One region of the Streptomyces sp. V2I9 genome, then DNA from elsewhere that is predicted to be linked to it. Evidence: riboswitches for the same ligand, from Rfam matches in the RefSeq annotation. Region 1 holds a riboswitch; each other region holds the start of a gene.
The links. A riboswitch is a leader RNA that binds a small molecule or an ion and turns the genes downstream of it on or off. The one in region 1 is predicted to bind cobalamin.

Region 1 (7,791 bases):
CCGGTTCGGCGGCCAGCGCGTCCACGTCGGTGAAGTTCGACATCAGCGGCACCGCGCAGACCGCGACCCGCAGCACGTCCTCGCCGTGCGGGGGAGCCACGACCGACTCCCGCACCGCACCCCGCAGGGAGACCCGCAGGCCGTCCTCCTCGTCGATGCCGAGCCCGTGGGCGAAGGGGAGCACCCCGTACGTCCGCCGCCCGGTCAGCCCGTACAGCATGTCCAGGCCCGGCTCCAGCAGGGAGACGTCGCCCCGGAACTTGTTCACCAGGTAACCGGCGACCAGCGCCTGGTCCTCGGGGCTCAGCAGCGCCGTGGTCCCGAAGAACGAGGCGAAGACCCCGCCCCGGTCGATGTCCCCGACCACCAGCACGGGGAAGCCCGCGGCCCGCGCGATCCCCATGTTCACGATGTCGGTGCGCCGCAGGTTGATCTCCGCCGGCGAACCGGCCCCCTCGCAGATCACCGCGTCGTACGCCGACCGGAGCTGCTCCAGGCAGTCGGTGACCGTGCCGAGCAGCGCCTCCTGACGGCCCCCGTGGTATCCCCGCGCGCTCATCTCGCCGACCGGCCTGCCCATCAGGACCACCTGACTGGACCGGTCGCCGCCCGGCTTCAGCAGCACCGGGTTCATCAGGGCCGTCGGCTCCACCCGTGCCGCCTGCGCCTGCATCGCCTGGGCCCGGCCGATCTCCGCGCCCTCGCGGGTCACGAAGGAGTTCAGCGACATGTTCTGCGCCTTGAAGGGCGCGACCTTCACACCCTGGCGCACCAGCCAGCGGCAGATGCCCGCCGTGACGACGCTCTTGCCCGCATCGGACGTGGTCCCCGCGACCAGCAGCCCACCGCTCATGCCCGCTCCCGTTCCTGTACCGCGTCCCGTGCCGGACCGTCCACGCCCGTCCCCTCGGGGCGCCCCGTGCCCGTACCGCGGCGCGTCCCCGCGGCGCGTCCCGTTCCCGTGCCCCGACCGCTCACGTCCGTCCCCGCTTCCGCCCCGCGAGGAGGCATCCCGCCGCCAGCCGGCCCGCCACGCACACCCCGAGGGCCAGCAGACCCACCCGGCGCGACAGACGCACCGCGCGTTCGATGTCCGCGCCGCGCACGTCCCGCCCGGCCGCCCCGTTCAGCACCGGCCGGTGCTCGACGCGCCCCGCGTACGCCAGCGTGCCGCCGAGCCGTACGCCGAGCGCCCCGGCGAACGCGGCCTCCACCGGCCCCGCGTTCGGGCTCGGGTGGCGGTGCGCGTCGGCCCTCCAGGCGCGTACGGCGTCCAGGGGCCGCCCGCCGCCCACCACCGCCAGCGCGGCCGTCAGCCGGGCGCCCGGCCACCCCGCCACGTCGTCCAGCCGGGCCGAGGCCCAGCCGTAGCGGCGGTAGCGGGGCGACCGGTGGCCGACCATCGCGTCGAGGGTGTTCACCGCACGGAACCCGACGAGCCCCGGCACTCCGCCGATCGCGCCCCACACCAGCGCGCCCACGACGGCGTCCGAGGTGTTCTCCGCGACCGACTCGACGACGGCGCGGGCGATCCCCGGACCGTCCAGGGCGTGCGGATCGCGCCCGCACAGATGCGGCAGCCGCCGCCGGGCCGCCTCCAGGTCCCCGGCGGTCAGCGCATCCCCGATGGCACGGGCCTCCCGGCCCAGCGACGTACCGCCGACGACGGACCAGGCGGTGGCGGCGGTCAGCGCGACGGCGAGCGCGGGGCGGGTCCGGACGGCGCGCGCGGTCAGCGCGGCGGCCCCCACGGCGCCTCCGGCGCAGACGAGGGTGTGCAGTGCGCCCCGGCCCCGGTCGTCCCGCCACAGCAGGGACTCCACCCGTGCGGCGGCCCGGCCGAACCCGGCGACGGGGTGGCCCCGCCGTGGATCGCCCAGGAGGGCGTCGGCGATCAGCCCGGCCGTGGCGCCGTACGCGAAGACGCGATCGGCCCGCACGGGTCAGCCCGCCGCGGGGAGAGGCGTTCCGGCGGCTCGGCCCGGAGTCGGGGGCACGGAATGCGGCACACGGCGGCCGGGCATGGCGTAGTCCTCACTCAGGGTCCGCGCCCTGGTTCGACGTGACGGCGACGAGAGTCTCCTGGCTCCCGGATCCGCAGTTCCCCCGGCCTTCCAGCCCGCGTACCGCGAGCCGTGACGTCCGGTGTGGGGGAGTGCTCCCCGGTGACAGTGGCGGGACCGCGCCGGATTCGCACCGGCTTCCTCTGCTGTCGCCGTAAATGGCTCCGGCAGTCCACCACGCCCCGCGAACAGCCGTCAACTCGCTGTTGACCTGCGGGGCTCCACTGTGGGCAGACGCACATCGGGCCGGACACACAGGTGTGGGTCCGGCCCGATGGAGTGCCGATGCGGGGCGCCCGGGGGCGTACGCGTGACGGGTCAGGCGACGATCAGGTAGATCCCGTACGCGACCGCCGCCGCGCACGCCGCGAAGCAGGCGTAGGCGCTGGTGCGGGCCAGCGCGGCCGACCCGCCGGAGGCGCCGCCGGACGGGGCCGACAGCTTGGAGAGGGCGACGATGCCCAGGGTGAAGAGGCCGACCAGCGCGACGGTGACCACGAGGCTGACACCGAAGACGGAGGCGAGAGCTGCCCAGTCGATTTTCATGTGGATCCGTCCTTACACCGTGGCCGTCGGCCGGGCCGGGTCGTCGGGCGCCGATGCCGGGGCCGCGATGGTGGTCATGAGGCCGGCGGCCGGGACGCCGGCGGGCGGCGGCTGGACCGCGGCCATGGCGGTGGTGACGACGCCCCGGGGCTCGTCGTCGCCGTCCGAGTCGTTGACGTTGGTGTGGTCGACCGGCTGGCGGCGCGAGGCCAGCCAGATGGCGAAGGAGCCGCCGACGAGCAGGAGCGCGGTGACGGCGATGCCCCACGTGCCCTGCTTGGTCAGGAACTCGGCGGCGGCGCCGACCAGACCGGCGGCCGGCAGCGTCAGGCCCCAGGCGACGAACATCCGGGTGGCGGTGGACCAGCGGACCACGCCCCCCTTGCGGCCGAGGCCCGCGCCCATCACGGCACCCGAGCAGGACTGGGTGGTGGAGAGCGAGAAGCCGAGGTGCGAGGAGGCCAGGATGACGGTGGCCGCACTGGTCTGGGCCGCGAAGCCCTGCGGCGGCTTGAGGTCGGTCAGGCCCTTGCCCATGGTGCGGATGATGCGCCAGCCGCCGAGGTAGGTGCCGAGGGCGATGGCGACGCCGGCGGAGACGATGACCCACATCGGCGGGTTGGAGCCGGGAGCCAGGACACCGCTGGTGACCAGGGCGAGGGTGATGATGCCCATCGTCTTCTGGGCGTCGTTGGTGCCGTGGGCGAGCGAGACGAGCCCCGCGGAGGCGATCTGCCCGGCCCGGTAGCCCTTGGCGGTGGACTTCAGCTGGTTCGGGTCGGTGACGTTCCGGTTGATCCGGTACGTCAGCCGCGTGGCCAGCATCGCGGCGAAGCCGGCGACCAGGGGGGCGGCGATCGCCGGGAGCAGGACCTTGGTGACGACGGTGCCGCCGTTGATCGAGGACCAGCCGGCCGACATGACCGCGGCGCCGATCAGACCGCCGAACAGGGCGTGGGAGGAACTGGAGGGGAGGCCGACCAGCCAGGTCAGCAGATTCCACAGGATGGCGCCGACGAGCGCCGCGAAGATGACCTCTGTTCTGAGGCCGTCCTCGTTGACGATCCCGCCGGAGATCGTCTTGGCGACCTCCACCGAGAGGAACGCGCCGATCAGGTTGAGAACGGCGGACATCGCCACCGCTGTCTTGGGTTTCAGTGCGCCGGTCGAGATGGTCGTCGCCATCGCGTTGGCGGTGTCGTGGAAACCGTTCGTGAAATCGAACACGAGAGCTGTTACGACCACAATCGCAAGCAGCAGCGTGATGTGTTCCATTTACCCAGGCAATCGTTCGACGTCAGTGGCTCGTAGAACGTAGGCAACCTGAGTGAACGGAAGATGAACTGGGCAGGGCGTTGCGGTGACCCCAAGTGGAGTGGGTCGCCTCCGGTTGTGTGCGGGAGAGGTCGTACGAGGTCCGTGGGGCGCGGCGTGGACCGCCCTTTGCCGCTTGATGGCGAACATTTTGAACGGCCGTTCGACCCCTGATGGAGATCCCCGTCACGTCCCCCCGTGACGTTCCGGTTACGCGTGTTCCCGCCTAGCCTCGCCCCATGACTCACCAGCACCCGGAATCCGTGGACCGCACGTGGCGGGACCTCGTCGGCACGGCGCGCCGCAGCGCCGCGGACGGCCTGGTCGTCGGCACGTCGGGCAATGTGTCCGCCCGCGTCGGTGACCTGATCCTGGTGACCCCCAGCGGAGTGCCCTACGACCGGCTCGGACCCGGCGACGCGGTCGGCGTCGATCCGGAGGGGCGCCAGGTCCTCGGGGAGCTGAAGCCGACCAGCGAACTCCCCCTCCACCTGGCGGTCTACCGCTCCACCGACGCCGCCGCCGTGGTGCACACCCACGCCGTGCACGCCACCGCCGTCTCCACCCTCGTCGCCGAGGTTCCGCTCGTCCACTACGCGGCGGCCATCCTCGGCGGGCCCGTCCGCACCGCCGCCTACGCCCGCTACGGCACCCCGGAACTGGCCGAGGCGATGCTCGAAGCCCTCCGGGACCGCACCGGCTGCCTGCTCGCCAACCACGGCACCGTCACCTACGGCGACACCCTCGACCAGGCGTACGACCGCACCGCCCAGCTGGAGTGGCTCTGCCGTCTCTGGCTCACCGCGAGCTCGCTCCCCGGCCGCACCCCGGCCCTGCTCGACGAGGGCCAGCTGGCCGAGGTGACGGAAGCGCTCAAGGGGTACGGCCAGAGCGGCTGACGTACGCCCGCCCCCGGACGGCCGCCGTCCACTGGCAGCCCGCCGCCCGCCCGACGACACTGAAGCGGTGCGCCCGGTAACCGCGACGGCAACGGCCGTCACCACAGTCCTCGGGGTCGGTGCGGCAGCGGTCGCGGCCGGCCGGTACGCGGGCGACGTCGCCCTCAGGCCGACGCCCGGCCGTCCTCTCCCCGCCGACCGCCGCCTCACCGTGCACGCCACGGCGGCCGGGCGGACCACCCTGACCCGCTCCTTCTCGGCGCTCCGGCCCGGCACCTACGGCCTCGCCGGGCCCGGCGTCCACGCGGTCGTCGGCCCCGTGGTCGAGGGAGCCTCCCGGGGCGCCGACACCGTCGTACGGAGGCTGGAGAGCGTCGGCCAGGGGCTCCTCGAACCCGGCGCGAAGGTCCGGCTCACCCCCGAGCTGTACGGCGGCGACCCGAGCACCGACCTCGGCCTGGACCACCAGGAGGTCGAGATCCCCGGCGAACTCGGGCCCCTGCCCGCCTGGTACGTCCCCGGCGGGCGCGACACCTGGGTGATCACCGTGCACGGCCTCGGCACGAGCCGCGCCCACCCCATGAACGTGATGGGCTTCCTGCACGGGCAGAGCCTCCCCGTGCTCGACCTCGCCTACCGGGGAGACCCCGGAGCCCCGCGCCCCGCCGACGGCGTCGGCCACTTCGGAGCCTCCGAGTGGCGCGACGTCGACGCCGCCATCCGCTTCGCCCTGCGGTACGGGGCCCGGAACGTGATCGTCCACGGCTGGTCCACCGGCGCCACCATGGCTCTGTACGCCGCCGTCGAGTCCCCGCTCCGCGACCGGATCAGCGGCATCGTCCTCGACTCCCCGGTACTGGACTGGCAGGCCACCCTGCGGGCCCTGGCCGCCGCCCGCGGCGTTCCGGCCGCGCTGCTGCCGCTCGCCGTGCGGGCCGCCCAGGGCCGGACCGGCCTGAACCCCGCCCCGGTGCTGGAGACCTCCGCCCCGGTCACCCTGGACACCCCGACCTTGATCTTCCACGGCCCCGACGACACGATCGCCCCCTGGGGGCCCTCCCGCGAACTCGCCGCCCGCCGGCCGGAGCTGGTCGCCCTCCACGCCGTACGGCAGGCTCCGCATGCGTCGATGTGGAACGCCGGCCCGGCCCGCTACGAGGAGACCCTGCGCCGCTTCCTCACCCCCCTGATGTGAGCCGATGGGGTGAACTCTCGCCCTTGTCGTCGCGCCGGGGGAACCTTTCACGTACCGGTGAAACGCCTTCCGTTTGGGCTTTCGGGCCGTCAGGGGCAAGACTGCTCCCGTGACGTCCCGTACTCCGCGCGACTCCAGGCTGCGACTTGTCCGCCCGCGACCCCTCGCCACCGCCCGCAAGGCGGTGACCACCCGGCGTACCAGGCCGGCGCCCCGGCCCCCCGAGGGGACCCCGCCCCGGGCGGAACTGGCCCGCCAGGCCAGGGCCGTCCTCGCCGACGCCGTACGCATCGCCCACTGGGCGGCCGGCACACCGGCGCCGGGCGCCACCGCCCCGCTCGCGGCCCACGCCCTCGAACGGGCGGCCACCGCCCTGGAGCTCTCCCCGGCCCGGGTCCGGGCGGGATGGGACCGGGCCCGGCTGGCCGGGCTGATCGAGCTGCACGGCGACACCGCCCGCCCCGGCTGGCGGCTGCGGGCCTGGGACCGGGACGACTCCGCCGTCCTGCGCGGCTGGGTGGCGCTCTTCGACGCCTGGTCGCTCGTCCACGCCGCCCCCGCCGGCATCGAGGCGGGCGCGGTCGCCGAAGCGGTCGAGGCCGTGCCCCAGGTGCTCTCGCTCCTCCAGCTCTCGGCGGGCCCCGTCACCGTCCCCGCCCTGCTGGACCTTCTCGGTCAGCGCGTCGCCGAACTCCAGGAGGAGCGCTGCGAAGTCCCCCTGGGACCCGGCAGACCGGCGGCCCCGGCTCCCGACGGGCCGCCCGCAGCCGCCGACGGGACGGCCGGCGGCCGGGCCGGTGCCGCCCGCGGCGGCGACCTCAACGCCCTGCTGCTCGACTGGGCCCTGGAGGGCCTCGCCGCCGTCGGGGCGCTCACCCTCGGCGACGGGCACGCCACCCTCACCCCCCTCGGCAACTGGGCGGTCTGGGTCAAACTGGAACAGATCTGCGTCGCCGCCCAGAGCCCGGCCGGGAACATCGAGCAGTCGGCCGCCGACATGCTCCTCGGCTGCGCCCGGCTGACCCCCGGCCCGGCCCGCGACGAATACCGGGCCTGGCTCGCCGCCCGCACGGTCGGCAGCGCCGTCGCCGAACTCCTCGCCGTCGCCCGCGGCGAGGACGCCCTGCTGCGCGGCCTGGCCTTCGAGGCGCTGAGGGTCGTCGGCGCCCCCGCCGAGCCGGAGGTCCGCTCCGTGCTCGCCGAGCCCTCGCTGCGCCCCTACGCGCTGCTCTGGCTCGCCGAGTACGAGGGCAACGACCCCGACGACGCCCAGGACGTCCTCAGCCGCGAGGAGGCGACCTGGCTCTGGGTCGACACCGCGGCCGCCGTCGCCGACCACGGCGAGACCGGGCTGCTGGTGCGCCACCTCGACTCCGCCGTCCAGGGCACCGTGCCGGCGCTCCTCGACGAGGTCAGGGCCGTCGGCCACCCCCGCACCGTCCAGGTCCTGGTCGCCCTGGCCGCCGCCCACCCCGACCCGGCCCTGGCCAAGGCGGTCCGCCGGGCGGCCTTCCAGGTCCACACCGGGGGATCCTGAGCCGCACGGCCGCGGACCCGCGCGGGTCCGCGGCCACCGGAACGGTCCCACGCGGGTCATCGCCTCCGGCGAACCGCGCGCAACGGTCGTCCCCGAGAGGGCTGCGGGACCGCGGGCGAAGGCCCTGCCCGCCGGACGCGGACCGTCCGTCGCCGGGCTCCGCTCAGCCGGATCCCGGCGCGTACGTCCCGAAGCTCCACACATTGCCCTCGGCGTCCCGCGCCATGTAGTCGCGGG
Region 2 (7,791 bases), 960 kb from region 1:
AGGTGAGCGCTGACGAATCGGTTCACCCGAAGGCGTAACCGGAATATCTTCATCCAGTTATTTCGGGCGGTGGGCCATCGCGTTCCCCACCCCCGGCAGCAAACCGCTCCACCCAACGAACGCCGACGAGAGGAATCACCATGACGACCATCCACCCCAAGATCACCGAGGTGCTGACCGGGACGTTCAAGGTGCCCGCCGCCGAGGTCCTGCCGGAGTCCACCATGGACAGCCTGGAGATGGACTCCCTCGCGGTCGCCGAGTTCGCCGTCATCATCAAGGAGACCCTGGGCGTCACCGCCGACTCCGAGAAGCTCTACAAGGACGCCACGCTGGCCGACATCACCGCGTACATCGACGCGGCCGTCGGCAGCATGGAGGCCGAAGCGACGGTGCCGGTGAGCAACACCCGATGAAGCGACCCGCCATCGCCGTCACCGGGCTGGGAATGATCACCCCGGTCGGCCACACCACCGACACCACCTGGGACGGAGTCCGCGCCGGCGTCTCGCCCGCCGCGACCGTTCCCGAACTCCGGGGCTGCGCGGTCGACTTCGCCTGCACGGTCTCCGGCATCGACCTCGACGACGCCGTCGGCGGCCGGACCGCCTTCCGGATGGGCCGGTACGTCAAGTTCGCCCTCCTGGCCGCCCGCGAGGCGGTCGCCGACGCCGGGCTCGACCCCGCGCAGTGGGACGGCGCCCGGGTCGCCGTCGTCGTCGGCACCAGCAGCGGAGGATCCGCCGGGCTCACCGAACAGGCCGTCGCGCTGGACCGGCGAGGCCCCGAGGCCACCTCTCCCTCGGGCATCCTGCTGACCATCCCGAGCATGCCCGCGGCCGAGATCGCCATCGACATGAAGGCCACCGGCCCCAGCCTCGCCCCCTGCACGGCCTGTTCGTCGGGGGTGACCGCGCTCTCGGTCGCACGGGACATGCTGACGCTCGGCCACTGCGACATCGCCATCGCCGGGGCCACCGAGTCGATCGTCTTCCCGGTCGCCATGACCGGCTTCGGCCGCTCCGGCGCGGCGGCACCGCGGGACGGCGACCCCGCCCGGCTCTGCCGCCCCTTCGCCGCCGACCGGGCCGGGCTCGTCATGGGCGAGGGCGCCGCCGTCATGGTCCTGGAACGGGCCGAGGACGCCCGGTCCAGAGGAGCCGCCCCTCGAGCGCTGATCGCCGGCACGGGCGCCACCACGGACGCCCACCACCCCACCAGCCCCCACCCTTCCGGGGCGGTCGCGCGGGAAGCCGTCGACGCGGCGCTGCGCGACGCGGGCTGGCAGGCCGGAGACGTCGACCACGTCAACGCGCACGGGACGTCGACCCCCCTCAACGACGCCACCGAAGCCGCGCTCATCAGCCGGGCCTACCCGCACCGGCCGCCCGTCACCGCCCCCAAGGGCGTCCTGGGCCACTGCATGGGAGCGGCCGGCGCCATCGAGGCGGGCCTGACGATTCTCACGCTCCAGCACGGGGTGATCCCGCCGATCGCGAACCTGGACGCCCCCGAGCCCGGATTCGACATCGACTGCGTCACCAAGGCCCCGCGCGTGACACCCGTACGGCGGGCCGTCAGCCATTCCTTCGGCTTCGGCGGCCAGAACGCGGTGATCGCCCTCCAGGCCGCCCCCTGACCTCGGGATTCCGTGCCGCTCGGACCGGGTGAACCACGGGTTCCGGCACCCCGGCGGAGCCCTCCACGGGCCGGTGCGGCGGGCCGATCCCACGCCGCACCGGCCCCGCGCACCGGCTGGTCGCACCGTCCCTGGTCCGGGCGAAGGCGCGTGATAGCTTGCCGGGGCCAGTCGAACCCCAGCGACGGGGTCAGGGAATCCGGTGCGAACCCGGAACTGACGCGCAGCGGTGAGGGGGACGGGCGGGGCCACGGCCACTGGAGCGCACCCGCGCTCCGGGAAGGCGTCCCGCCCGGACGAACCCGAGTCCGAAGACCTGCTGGCGCCCGCGCCCGTACCCGGGCGCGGGAACCGTACGACGGGCTCCGCGACAGGGCCCAGAGACACCGAGGTCCTTCGTGCTGCCCACAGCCACCTCCGCCCCGATACGTACCGCCGCCCTGTTCGCGGCGGGCCTGCTCACGCTGACCGCCTGCGGCGGCCAGGGACCCGGCAGGAGCGACGAGAGCGGCAGGACCGCCGGGTTCCCGCTCACGCTCGAGAACTGCGGACGCACCGTCACCGTGCAGGCCCCGCCCGAGCGGGCCGTCTCCGTCGACCAGGGTTCGACCGAGATCCTGCTCTCCCTCGGCCTCGCCGACCGGCTCGCCGGTACCGCCACCTGGAGCGACCCGGTGATGAAGGGGCTGGAGAAGGCCAACGCGGGCGTCGAGCGGATAGCGGAGAACCGGCCGTCCTCGGAGAAGGTCCTCGACAAGGAGCCCGACTTCCTCTCCGCCTCGTTCGCCTCGACCCTCGCCAAGGGCGGCGTCGCCCCGCGCGAACAGTTCGAGAAGCTGGGCGTCCCGACCTACATCTCGCCCGCCGACTGCGTCGGCAAGGACAACAGCGGCGGCGGCGACGGAGCCCGCACCGCACCCCTGACGATGGACAGCGTCTACACCGAAGTACGCGAACTGGCCCAGGTGTTCGACGTTCCCGAACGCGGCGACGCCCTGGTGAAGAAGCTCCGCACCCGCGTGGACGAGGCCACCGACGGCATCGACGCCTCCGGTACCTCCCTCCTCTACTGGTTCTCCGACTCCAAGGCCCCCTACCTCGCGGGCTGCTGCGGCGCGCCCGGCGTCATCACCAGGGAACTCGGGGCCAAGAACGTCTTCGACGACACCCGCGACGAATGGCCCCAGATCAACTGGGAGACCGTCGCCGACCGCAACCCCGACGTCCTGGTCATCGGCGACCTCAGCCGCACGACGCAGACCGCCGAGAGCGCCCGGAAGAAGATCGAGTTCCTGGAGTCCGACCCGGTCACGAAGACGATGGACGCCGTCAGGAACCGCCGCTACGTACTCCTCAGCGGCCAGGCCATGAACCCCACCATCCGGACCGTCGAGGGACTGGAGCGCGTCGCGGCCGGACTGCGCGACTTCGGGCTCGCGGAGTGAGCGCGGACAGCCGTGCGGCCGAAGAGCGGGCCGACGCGCCGCCCGCCGCCACCCACCCCGACGGCCCCGCACGGATCGGTGCTCCGCTCGCCGTGCTGCTCTGGGGAGGCGGCCTGCTCCTCCTCCTGGCCTCCGTCGCGGTCGCCGTCACCATCGGGCCCGCCCGGATCTCCGTCCCCGACGTCCGCTCCACCGTCGCCGCGCACCTCGGGCTCGGCGCGAGTGACCTCAGCCCGATCCGGGACGGCATCGTCTGGAACCTCCGCATGCCGCGCACCCTCCTCGCCGCCGTGTGCGGCGCCGGACTCGCGGTGTGCGGCACGGTGATGCAGTCGCTGCTGCGCAATCCGCTCGCCGACCCCTTCGTCCTCGGCGTCTCCTCCGGCGCCTCCACCGGGGCGGTCGTGGTGGTCGTCCTCGGGGTCGGCGGGGGAGCGGTGTCGCTGTCGGCCGGGGCGTTCACCGGGGCTCTCCTCTCCTTCGCCCTGGTGCTGTCGCTCAGCCACACCCTCGGCGGCTCCACCGACCGCGTCGTCCTCTCCGGCGTCGCCGCGATGCAGCTCTTCTCCGCCCTCACCTCCTTCGTCGTGATGACCTCCGCCGACGCCGAGCAGACCCGCGGGGTGCTGTTCTGGCTCCTCGGCTCGCTCAGCGGCGTCGGCTGGAGCGAGGTCGCCCTGTGCTCCGCCGTGCTCGCCGTCTGCCTGGTGATCTGCCTGGCCCACGCCCGCACGCTCGACGCCTTCGCCTTCGGGCAGGACGCCGCCGCCGCGCTCGGCGTGAACGTCGCCCGCACCCGGACCGTGCTGCTGTGCACCACCGCCCTGCTGACCGCCGCCCTGGTCAGCGCCGCCGGGGCGATCGGCTTCGTCGGCCTGGTCCTGCCGCACGCCGCCCGCGCCCTCACCGGCTCCGGGCACCGGCGACTCCTCCCGGTCACCGCGCTCGCCGGGGCGGTCTTCCTGGTCTGGGTCGACACCCTCGCCCGGACCGTCCTCGACCCGCAGGAGGTACCGGTCGGCGTCGTCACCGCGCTGATCGGCGTCCCCGCCTTCGTCCTCGTCCTGTACCGCACCCGGAGCACCTCATGAGCGCTTCCACGGGCCTGCGCGCCGAGCGCGTCGGCCGGGAGGCGGGCGGCCGGCTCATCCTCGACGGCGTCGCCATCACCCCGCCGCCCGGCTCCACCGTCGGGCTCCTCGGCCCCAACGGCTCCGGCAAGTCCACCCTGCTGCGGATCCTCGCGGGCCTCCTCGCCCCGGACACCGGTGTCGTCACCCTGGACGGCGACCCCCTCGCCGGTCTCGGCCGCCGCACCGTCGCCCGCCGGATCGCCGTCGTCGACCAGCACGCGGTCACCCACGTCGACCTCAGCGTCCTGGACGTCGTCCGCCTCGGCCGCATCCCGCACCGGCGCGCCTGGTCCGCCCCGGACCGCACCGACGAGGACGCCGTCGCCGACGCGCTGCGGCGCACCGGGCTCACGGATCGCGCCGGGCAGTCCTGGCACACCCTGTCCGGCGGCGAACGCCAGCGCGTCCAGATCGCCCGCGCCCTCGCCCAGCGGCCCCGCGAACTCCTCCTGGACGAGCCGACGAACCACCTCGACATCCAGCACCAGCTGGACCTGCTCACCCTGGTCGCCGACCTCCCCGTCACCAGCGTCGTCGCGCTGCACGACCTGAACCTGGCCGCGATGTTCTGCGACCGGATCACCGTGATGAAGGCCGGCCGGGTCGTCGCCGGAGGCACCCCGGCCGAGGTCATCACCGAGGGGCTCATCAGGGACGTCTACGGAGTGCGGGCGGTCGTCACCCCGGACGGTCCCGACGGCCGCCCCTCGGTACGTTTTCTGCCCCGCCGCTGATCGCGAACGACACCGGACAGCCCGCCGGGCGGACCCGTTGCGGGCCCGCCCGGCGGCCGAGGACATGGGAGCGGCCTGTCGGCCACCGAGGAGGTCCGGTCAGCGGCGTCGCCCCTGGCCGAACTCGCCGCCGGCGTCCTTGCCGGTGCCCGTGTCCGTCCCGTCCGCGTAGTCGATCCTCTCCTTGCGGACCTCGGCGGAGACCTCCTTCTGCTCGGTCACCCGGTCGGTCTCCAGCCGGACCCGCTCCACCGGCACGGTCTCCTTGCGTACGGTGGCGCGTTCCGCGTGCAGCGTGACCTCGACGTCCTGCTCGCCGAAGTCCGTGGTCCCGGCGGTCCTGTCACCGGGACGGAGCGGTTCGCGGACCACGCGGACCTCTTCGTGGGAGACGGGCACCGACCGGGTGACCTCCTCGGTCACCACGTACTTGTGCAGCCGGGCCCGGCCGCTCTCGTACTCCTCGGTGCCGACGTGCAGCTGCTCCTCGGAGCGGATCAGCTCCTCCTTGCCGCTCATGCCGGCCGCGCGGGACGTCCCAGCCCCGGCGCCCGCCAGCGGGCGTGCCGTGGTGGAGGCGTCCGTGTCGCGGTGCTTGCCCGCTCCCGCTCCCGTCATGCCCGCGGCTCCCTTCGTCCCCGCGGCGCCCATCGCCCCGGTTCCGGCGGCGGTCGGCGCGTCCATGCCCTGCGACCGCTCCCCGCCGAGGTTGCCGGACTTCCTGGCCAGGCCGTAGTGCCGGTACAGCTCCTCCTCCTCGGCCACGGAGAGGTGCGCGTCCGCGTCCACCCGGGGCGCGTCCTTGACGCTCTCCTTGGGATGGGCGACGTGCAGGTCGGAGCCCACCCGACGGGCTCCGGCGAGCGGAACGAAACTCTCCTTCATGCCGAACAGGCCGGTCTTGACCGTGACCCAGTCGGGCTTGCCGGTGTCGTCGTCGACGTACACCCGGCCCACGCTGCCGACCTTCTCACCGTCGTTGTCGTACACGGTCAGACCGTCGAGCTCTCCGGAATCCGTGAAACCGTCAGCGGCTCCCATAACCGATTCCTCCTCTCGGGCACGCCCTGTGGGTGGCTCCACCAGAGGTGGCGCGTCCGGATTCCATCGCGCCCCACCCGCATGGCCGGTGCAACCGGCCGCCCGCCCGGATCGAGACCCCGAAAGCGCGCTCCCGGCCGTGGGCCTTCCCACGGCCGGGATCGAACCGCCCCGCAACGCGTTACGCCGATCGGGTGAACGGCCGGGCTCCGCGTAGGATCGGCGGATCAGGGCCGCCGGAGCGCGGACCACCACCGAACCGCCGAGCCACCAGGGGTGCGCCATCTCCTCCGTACGCCTCCGGCCGCCCGCCCGACGCGGCGGACCGCGCGCGGAACTCCACGACCGGCACGAGGACGGGCACCGCCTCCACCACCTGCTGTGGCGGCTGGGGCCGGGCTTCCGGGTCTGCAGCAGCGCGGTCCTCGGCGGCGGCATCGGTCCCCGGTCCTGGGTTCTCAACGCCCAGGTCCCCGGCGGCTATCCGCGCCTCGACCCGGACCGCCACCTCGCCGAGATCGCTGCCGCGGAAGGGCTCACCGGGGCGGGCGCGGGGCTGATGACGGCCGCCGAGGTCGCCGCGTACACGACCGCTCACGACGGCGGCGTCACGGCGACCGTCACCACGGGGCTCGGCGTACGGGGCTGGGCTGCGGTCCCGGAGACCGCCCCCCGGCCCGCCGGCGCCTCCTCGCGCGTCCCGGTGGCTCCGTTCCGGCCCGGCACGGTGAACATCGTGCTCACGGTGCCCGTGCCGCTCTCCGACGCCGCCCTCGTCAACGCCGTCGCCACCGCCACCGAGGCCAAGGTCCAGGCCCTCCTCGACGCCGGGCTCGACTGCTCGGGAACCCCCACGGACGCCGTCTGCGTGGCCGCCCCCGAACCGGGCCCCGAGGGCGGCGAGCCCTTCGCGGGGCCCCGTTCACCCTGGGGCGCGAGGATCGCCCGCTCCGTGCACACCGCCGTCCTGGCCGGGGCCCGCCGGGCACCGTGACGGGGCGGCTCGGACCGCCGTCACGGTGCCCCGATGTCGCCGGGTGGCAGAGGTCAGTTCACCACCACGGGGTGACGCACCACCGCGTCGAACAGATAGCCCTGCGTGTTGTGCGCGGTGGCCACCGGCTGCGTACGCCCCGAACGGTCCGTCGCCCGCGCCAGCAGCACGGCGGGTCCCCGCTCCCTCGGCACCCAGTCGGCCGTCCAGCGCACCCAGCTCGCGGCCCGTGGTTCGTCCCGCAGCCGGGCCTTCCGCCAGCGCACACCCTCGTCCGTGCTGACCTCGACGGTCCGCACGGGGGCCCCGCCCGACCAGGAACGCCCCGTCAGCGGTGCCCGCCGGTGGACGGGGAACGCGGCGCCCGGGGCCAGCTCGAAGGCGCTCTTGAGCGTCTGCCGGGTCAGCGGCGCGCTTCCCTCGGGTGGGTGCCCGGGGCCGAACAGGCGGTAGAGGCCCGTGTTCCACGGCGTGAGCAGCGGCTCGGCGCTGACCTCGATGTCACCGACCCACTTGATGCTGGCGATGCCCACCCAGGACGGCACGATCAGCCGCACCGGGCTGCCGTGGTCGGGCGGCAGCGGTTCGCCGTTCATCTCGTACGCGAGCAGTACGTCCTCCAGTGCCTTCGCCACCGGCAGCGGACGGCGCACCCGGCCCAGGTTCACCCCGTCGGTGACGACCTCGGCGTCCAGCCCGCGCGGCAGCACGTCCACCGCGTGCCGGCCTGTTCCCGCCCGGCGCAGCACGTCGGCCAGCCGCACCCCCCGCCAGCGCGCCGTCCCGATCGCACCGAGCGTCCAGG
Region 3 (7,791 bases), 3.6 Mb from region 1:
AAGGGAACGCCCACATACGGAACTCCTGAGAAATAGCGGTGTGTGAATGCCTTGTGACGGCCAGATCCTGTCGCCATCGCCGCCCGCGGAGCCACGGTTGGCGGGTGGCCGAAAGCTGCGGGGCAGCGGAGTGCCAGCCGCAGCGAGGGCCGTACGGGGGCGGCTGCCTGGGACGATGCGGTGGTGGCAGGAGGCTGCCAGACATCTTGCGGCCATCCCTCCCCACCACCGGGAGCCCCTCCGGCCGCCGTCGGGCCCCGGCTTTTCCGGCCACGCGCGGCACTTCGGAGCCCATCCGCCCCGTGGACCTGGTCTATACCTTCACAACGTGCCGCCCTACACTCACGCCCGGTGCTGAAGGGCCGTCCCGCACCGCCTGCGGGACGGCGTGACATCTGCGGGGGAGCCAGGGATGTTAGAGGTGCTGGGGCTGGACGCGCGGACGGAGCTGGTCTACCGGCTCGTCCTGGACGAGCCGGAGCTGCGGCTCGACGAGATCGTGGCGCGTCTGGGGCGGAGCGAGGACGATGTGCGCCGCGCACTGGACCAGTTGGCCGAGCTGTGCCTGCTGGACGACGGCGGCACGCACGGTACGGAGCAGGGCCCGCCGGTCTTCCGGGCCCTGGACCCGGCGGCCAGCCTGCCGTTCCTCCTCTCCCGTCGGGAGGCCGAGCTGGCCCGGCAGCAGCGGGGGCTCGAAGTGGCGCGGGACGCGATGTCGGCCCTCACCACGGACCGGGGGCGGCGGGCGGGTGGCGGATTCGACGTCGTCAAACGGCTGGAAGGGCTCGACGCGGTGCGTGAGCGGCTGACCGAACTGGCCGAACTGGCCGCCCGGGAGTGCCTCTCGCTGCTGCCCGGCGGCGCGCAGTCCCCCGACACGCTGGAGGCCAGCTGGCCGCTGGACCGGCGGGCGCTGGAGCGAGGGGTGCGGCTGCGCAGCATCTACCAGGACAGCTTCCGCAACGACCCGCCGACGCTGCGCTATGTGAACCGGCTGGGGGCGCTCGGCGCGGAGAGCCGTACGCTGCCGACGCTGCCGCTGATCATGGTGGTGGTCGACGGTGAGGTCGCGCTGGTGCCGCTGGACCCCGACGACGGGCGGGCGGGCGCACTGGAGTTGCGCAGCAAGGGGGCCGTGGCGGTGGCCCGGATGCTGTTCGAGCAGTTGTGGGCGACCGCCAGCCCGTTCAGCTCCCCTCCCGCCCGCGACGGCAACGGACTGACGCCCCAGGAGGACGAGTTGCTGTCCGTGCTGGCGAAGGGGCACACGGACGCGACCGCCGCACGCCGCCTGGGGGTGTCCCTGCGCACCGTGCGCCGGATGAACGCGGAGCTGACGGCCCGGATGCAGGCCCGCAGCAGATTCCAGGCGGGCGCCGAGGCGGCCCGCCGGGGCTGGGTCTGACCGGCGGCGGGAGGAGGTCTCCCCGGCCGAAGGCGGTGCCGCCGCTCGCCGGCCGGCCCGCCCGGACAGCCGCCCCTTCCACGCCGGACACCCCCCGGGTGAACCGACGCGCCGCGCTGCCCGTGCCTGAGGTGAACCGACTCGCCGCCCTGCCCGTGCCCCGTTGCGAAACATCACCGTAGCCGGACCGCAATGCGGACAGGGGGTGACGCTGGCCGGACGCGTCCCATAGATTTCCTGCCCACGCAACCGGTGATCAGCGAGGGGACGGAGTCACCCACATGGCGGAAGCGCCCACATCAGCACCATCTTCCCCACAGGTACCGGGGAAGCGGGGCATCTCCCCGAAGTCCGTGGTCGTCTGGAGTCTGGTCGCTCTGGCCGGCGCCGTCGGCTGGGCCACCCTCGCGCTCTCACGGGGCGAGGAGGTCTCCGCCGCCTGGATGCTGGCGGCGGCCCTCGGTTCGTACGCCATCGCGTACCGCTTCTACTCCCGGTTCATCGCCAACCGGGTCCTGAAGGCCGACAAGAACCGCGCGACCCCCGCCGAACGGCTGGACAACGGCGTCGACTTCCATCCCACCGACCGCCGCGTCCTGTTCGGCCACCACTTCGCCGCCATCGCCGGGGCGGGGCCGCTGGTCGGCCCGGTGCTCGCCGCGCAGATGGGCTATCTGCCCGGCACGATCTGGCTCGTCGTCGGCGTCATCTTCGCCGGGGCCGTCCAGGACATGGTGACGCTCTTCTTCTCCACCCGCCGCAACGGCCGTTCGCTCGGTCAGATGGCGCGCGACGAGATAGGGCCGGTCGGCGGGATCGCCGCCCTGGTCGCGGTCTTCATCATCATGATCATCCTGCTCGCGGTCCTCGCGCTGGTCATCGTGAACGCGCTCGCGCACTCGCCGTGGGGCGTCTTCTCCATCGGCATGACGATCCCGATCGCCCTCTTCATGGGCGTCTACCTGCGCATCCTGCGGCCCGGCAAGGTCAGCGAGGTCTCCCTCATCGGCGTCGCGCTGCTGCTCCTCGCGATCGTCTCGGGCGGCTGGGTCGCCGAGTCGTCGTGGGCGGACTTCTTCACGCTGGAGCCGGGCACGCTGGTCATCTGGATGATCGTGTACGGGTTCCTCGCCTCCGTGCTCCCCGTCTGGCTGCTGCTGGCCCCGCGCGACTACCTCTCCACCTTCATGAAGGTCGGCACGATCGGGCTGCTGGCCCTGGGCGTGGTCGTCGCCCTGCCGACCCTGAAGATGCCCGCGGTCACCGACTTCGCCTCCAGCGGCTCGGGCCCGGTCTTCGCCGGTTCGATGTTCCCCTTCGTCTTCATCACCATCGCCTGCGGCGCGCTCTCCGGCTTCCACTCCCTGGTCTCCTCCGGCACCACGCCGAAGATGGTCCAGAAGGAGACGCAGATCCGGATGATCGGCTACGGCGCCATGCTGGTCGAGTCGTTCGTGGCGATCATGGCGATGATCGCCGCCTGCATCATCGACCCCGGTCTCTACTTCGCCATCAACGCGCCCGCCGGCGTGATCGGCGACAGCGTCCAGTCCGCCTCCCAGGCCGTGGCGAACTTCGGGTTCACGATCTCCCCGGACGCCCTGGCGCAGGCCGCCAAGGACGTCGAGGAGGCGAGCCTGCTCTCCCGGACCGGGGGCGCGCCGACGTTCGCGCTCGGCATGGCGGAGATCTTCTCCGCGGTGGTCGGCGGGACCGCGATGAAGGCGTTCTGGTACCACTTCGCCATCATGTTCGAGGCGCTCTTCATCCTCACCACCGTGGACGCCGGCACCCGGGTGGGGCGCTTCATGCTCCAGGACATGCTGGGCAACGTCTACAAGCCGTTCCGCGAGGTCAGCTGGAAGCCGGGGGTCTGGTTCGCCAGCGCCGTCGTGGTCGGCGGCTGGGGCTACTTCCTCTGGGTCGGCGTGCACGACCCGCTGGGCGGCATCAACCAGCTCTTCCCGCTCTTCGGCATCGCCAACCAGCTGCTGGCGGCCGTCGCGCTCGCCGTCTGCACCACCCTGCTCGTCAAGTCCGGCCGCCTGAAGTGGGCGTGGGTCACCGCGGTCCCGCTCGCCTGGGACGTGGCGGTCACGCTCACCGCGAGCTGGCAGAAGATCTTCTCCGACGACGTGAAGATCGGGTTCTTCGCCCAGCGTGACAAGTATCAGGCGGGCATCGACGCGGGCGAGGTGCTGCCCCCGGCGAAGACCATGGACGACATGCGGACCGTCGTCACCAACTCCACCGTCGACGGGGTGCTGAGCGCGCTCTTCGCGCTCCTCATCATCGTGGTGCTCGTGGACGCCGCGAGGGTCTGCTACCAGGCCATCCGCGATCCGGAGAGCGTCAAGCTCCACGAGACGCCGTTCGTCGAGTCCCGGCTCGTCGCCCCCGCCTCGCTCTTCGCGACCAAGGAGGAGAAGGCCGAACTGGCCGCCGCCGGTGTCGGCCCCGAGGGCGGCCTGCGCAAGGAGGCGGCGGGAACGGGGAGCCGGACATGACGGTCGCGGATGTACGACGGCTGGCCGGGCGGATCCGCTGGTACGTCCGCGAGGTGACCGGCGAGTCGGTCTACGACCGGTACGTGGCGCACGCCCGCGCACACGATCCGGACGCGCCCGTCCTGTCCCGCCGCGCCTTCGAGCGCGCACGCATGGACGCCCGCGAGGCGGACCCCCGCGAGGGCTTCCGCTGCTGCTGAGCCCGACGGCCGGTCACCAGGCCCTCGCTCACGGGCCGTCGCCCCTCCCCCGATGGGGCGGGCGGCGGCCCGGCGGCCTTTCAGTCGCCCGCCGGCCTTCCGGTCGCCCGGCGGTCCGCTGCCCGCCGGCCTTTCCACTGCCCGCCGGGCCCGGCCGTCCTTCCGGTGCCTTCCCGTCGTTCGCCTTCCCGGCACACGGAGCCCTCACCGTACGCAAGGATGTGCGCATGACCTCGCGTTCCCGGCGGCCCCGGTTCCGGCTCGTCCGCACCATCACCCCGGCGGCGCCGGCAGTGGCCCTGGCCGCCTCGGCGGGCTGCGGCACCGAGCCGCCGCCCGACGCGCGGGCGGCGGACCCGAGCGGTTCGGCCGTCCCGGCGCCCGACCGGGCGGAGCTGGAGGCGCGGGCGCGGGCCGCGCGGACCGTCCCGGAGCATGTGTGGGTGACCGAGGCCGACGGCTTCGCCCTGGCCCGCCGGTCGGTCGGGGTGCTCGGCGACGACGGGTTCGGCAGCGCCTACACCTCGCCGGACGGCGGCCGCATCCAGCTGTCGGTGGAGCGCCGCCCGCACGCCGTGGCCGACTGCACGGACGCCGCCGCCCACCCGGCCGGCCGGAAGCCCCCCGCGACCTGCGAGCGGGACGGCGGACAGTGGTACAGCGCCACGGAGTCGGGGCACGCGTACGCGCGCGAACAGGGCGGCCTCGTGGTGACGTTGAGCGGAACACGCCAGGAGGTGGACCGGGCGACGCTGCGGGCGGCGGCCCTGGCCGCCCACCGGGCCGACGACCGCGAACTCGACGAGGTCCTGCCGCCCGCCGGCCCGGACTCCGCCGAGCGGCCGGTCGAGCGCGGCGACCTGCCGCCGGTGGGGGACGGCGCCCCCGACAACGACGTGGGAACGAGTGGTTGATGAAGGTGACGGTCAGGGTGGCCGACCCCGCCGAACACGCCGTTCTCGGCGAGATCATCGCCGAGGCGTATCTGGGCGACGGCCTGCTGGACGGTCCGCGGGACCCGTACCTGCTGAAGCTGCGGGCGGTGGAGCAGCGGGCGGCCGAGGCGGAGGTCCTCGTCGCGGTGGCCCCGGAGGGGGCGGTGCTCGGCGGGGTGACGTACGTCCCGCCGGGTGCTCCGTGGTGCGACATCGCCGGTCCGGACGAGGCCGAGTTCCGGATGCTGGCGGTGGCCCGCGCGGGGCGCGGGCGGGGCGCGGGCGAGGCGCTGGTGCGGGCCTGCATCGAGCGGGCCCGGTCCGCCGACGGGGTCCGGGCGCTGGTGCTGTCGACGCAGCCGGCCATGTTCCCGGCCCGGAGGATCTACCGCCGGCTGGGCTTTCTGCGGACCCCCGAGCGGGACTGGGAGCCGGTGCCGGGCCTACGGCTCATGACGTTCCGGCTGGACCTGGAGGCGTCTTCCTAGGCGCGAAGGACATCGCCGCGACACAACATGTGGGGGCCACATCATCCGGCTGCCCCCACATGTATGCTCGACCTCGCTGTCGCCGCAGGGGAATCCGGTGCGAATCCGGAACTGTCCCGCAACGGTGTGATCAGTGCGCTTCTGCGCACCCGCAAGTCCGAAGACCTGTCGACAGCGCGTCCGGCTCGACCGAACCGGGCGCCAGACGTCCGGGCCTCGCGGATGGGCCGGTGGACGCCGTCAGCTGCGCTGCCCCGACCCCGGGTTTCGCGCTGCCCGGCTTCTCCGCCCTCCGCAGGCCCCTGCCGAGCGAGGGAAAGCCCTGTGACCATCGCGCCCGCCGATCCGGTTTCAGCCACCGAATCCGCAGTGCCCCCGGTGTCGGCCACGGCCGGGAACACCCCGAACGACGGACCCGGTACCGCGCTGCTGCGGACCCTGACCGATCTCACCGTCGATCTTCCCGACACCGACCCCGGCCGGGTCGCCGCCGCCGCGCTGCGCGGGCGCAACGCCCGCTCCGACGAGGCCGAGCTGCGCTCGCTGGCCACCGAGGCCGCCGCGGGGCTGATCTCCGAGGACCCGGCGTACTCCCGGCTCGCCGCCCGGCTGCTGACCCGTACGATCGCGGACGAGGCCGCGGGCCAGGGCGCGACGTCCTTCTCCGCCTCGGTCGTCGTCGGGCACCGCGAGGGCCTGATCGCGGACCGCACCGCCGCCTTCGTCGAGCTGCACGCGAAGGCGCTGGACGAGCTGGTCGAGCGGGCGCTGGCCGAGGGCGCGGACGACCGCTTCGGCTACTTCGGTCTCCGTACGCTGCACAGCCGCTATCTGCTGCGCCACCCGCACACCCGCCAGGTGATCGAGGTCCCGCAGCACTTCATGCTGCGGGTGGCGGCGGGCCTCGCCGAGGACGAGTCGGCGCGGGCGCTGGACGAGGTCGCCGCGCTCTACGGGCTGATGAGCAAGCTGGACTACCTCCCCTCCTCCCCCACGCTCTTCAACTCCGGCACCCGGCACCCGCAGATGTCCTCCTGCTATCTGCTGGACTCGCCCAAGGACGAGCTGGACTCGATCTACGACCGCTACCACCAGGTGGCACGGCTCTCGAAGCACGCGGGCGGCATCGGTCTGTCGTACTCCCGCATCCGCGCCAGGGGTTCGCTGATCCGGGGCACCAACGGGCACTCCAACGGCATCGTGCCGTTCCTCAAGACGCTGGACGCCTCGGTGGCCGCGGTGAACCAGGGGGGCCGGCGCAAGGGCGCCGCGGCCGTCTACCTGGAGACCTGGCACGCGGACATCGAGGAGTTCCTGGAGCTGCGCGACAACACCGGCGAGGACCAGCGGCGTACGCACAACCTGAACCTGGCGCACTGGATCCCGGACGAGTTCATGCGCCGGGTCGAGGCGGACACCGAGTGGTCGCTGTTCTCCCCGGCGGACGTGCCCGAGCTGGTCGATCTGTGGGGCGACGCGTTCGACGCCGCCTACCGGGCGGCCGAGGCCGCGGGGCTGGCCCGCAAGGCGATGCCGGCGCGTGAGCTGTACGGCCGGATGATGCGGACCCTCGCGCAGACCGGGCAGGGGTGGATGACGTTCAAGGACGCCTCCAACCGGACCGCGAACCAGACCGCCGAGCCGGGCCGGGTCGTGCACTCCTCGAACCTGTGCACGGAGATCCTGGAGGTCACGAACGACGGCGAGACGGCCGTCTGCAACCTGGGCTCGGTCAACCTGGGCGCGTTCGTGGCGGACGGCTCGATCGACTGGGAGCGCCTGGACTCCACGGTCCGCACCGCCGTGACCTTCCTGGACCGGGTCGTCGACATCAACTTCTACCCGACCGAGCAGGCGGGGAACTCCAACTCCCGCTGGCGGCCGGTCGGTCTGGGCGCGATGGGCCTCCAGGACGTCTTCTTCCAGCTGCGCCTGCCCTTCGACTCCCCCGAGGCCCGCGCGCTCTCCACGAAGATCTCCGAGCGCATCATGCTCGCCGCGTACGAGGCGTCCTGCGACCTCGCGGAGCGGTCGGGCCCGTTGCCGGCCTGGGCCGAGACGCGGGCGGCGCGCGGGGTGCTGCACCCCGACCACTACGCCACCGAGCTGAACTGGCCGGAGCGCTGGGACGCCCTGCGCTCCCGGATCGCGAAGACCGGTATGCGCAACTCGCTGCTGCTGGCCATCGCGCCGACCGCGACGATCGCCTCGATCGCGGGCGTGTACGAGTGCATCGAGCCGCAGGTCTCCAAC

Region 2: it holds a riboswitch for cobalamin, as region 1 does, so the genes downstream of both, QFZ71_RS00915 (ABC transporter substrate-binding protein) here and QFZ71_RS05215 (cobalamin biosynthesis protein) in region 1, are expected to answer to the same signal.
Region 3: it holds a riboswitch for cobalamin, as region 1 does, so the genes downstream of both, QFZ71_RS21065 (ribonucleoside-diphosphate reductase subunit alpha) here and QFZ71_RS05215 (cobalamin biosynthesis protein) in region 1, are expected to answer to the same signal.

What each region holds. Positions count from the first base shown of each region.
Region 1 covers NZ_JAUSZJ010000002.1:1,153,827-1,161,617, reverse strand. The annotation lists gene QFZ71_RS05220 (cobyric acid synthase) at 1-853, opposite strand, end outside; gene QFZ71_RS05215 (cobalamin biosynthesis protein) at 975-1,940, opposite strand; cobalamin riboswitch at 2,076-2,208, opposite strand; gene QFZ71_RS05210 (hypothetical protein) at 2,382-2,609, opposite strand; gene QFZ71_RS05205 (inorganic phosphate transporter) at 2,622-3,884, opposite strand; gene QFZ71_RS05200 (class II aldolase/adducin family protein) at 4,163-4,822, shown strand; gene QFZ71_RS05195 (alpha/beta hydrolase) at 4,890-6,017, shown strand; gene QFZ71_RS05190 (hypothetical protein) at 6,202-7,554, shown strand; gene QFZ71_RS05185 (VOC family protein) at 7,718-7,791, opposite strand, start outside.
Region 2 covers NZ_JAUSZJ010000002.1:196,749-204,539, reverse strand. The annotation lists gene QFZ71_RS00930 (acyl-CoA dehydrogenase) at 1-38, shown strand, start outside; gene QFZ71_RS00925 (acyl carrier protein) at 141-416, shown strand; gene QFZ71_RS00920 (beta-ketoacyl synthase) at 413-1,639, shown strand; cobalamin riboswitch at 1,791-1,978, shown strand; gene QFZ71_RS00915 (ABC transporter substrate-binding protein) at 2,038-3,084, shown strand; gene QFZ71_RS00910 (FecCD family ABC transporter permease) at 3,081-4,175, shown strand; gene QFZ71_RS00905 (ABC transporter ATP-binding protein) at 4,172-4,951, shown strand; gene QFZ71_RS00900 (PRC and DUF2382 domain-containing protein) at 5,051-5,992, opposite strand; gene QFZ71_RS00895 (adenosylcobinamide amidohydrolase) at 6,276-6,986, shown strand; gene QFZ71_RS00890 (sulfite oxidase) at 7,040-7,791, opposite strand, start outside.
Region 3 covers NZ_JAUSZJ010000002.1:4,750,308-4,758,098, reverse strand. The annotation lists gene QFZ71_RS21090 (LuxR C-terminal-related transcriptional regulator) at 413-1,408, shown strand; gene QFZ71_RS21085 (carbon starvation CstA family protein) at 1,690-3,915, shown strand; gene QFZ71_RS21080 (YbdD/YjiX family protein) at 3,912-4,115, shown strand; gene QFZ71_RS21075 (hypothetical protein) at 4,343-5,029, shown strand; gene QFZ71_RS21070 (GNAT family N-acetyltransferase) at 5,029-5,538, shown strand; cobalamin riboswitch at 5,590-5,726, shown strand; gene QFZ71_RS21065 (ribonucleoside-diphosphate reductase subunit alpha) at 5,863-7,791, shown strand, end outside.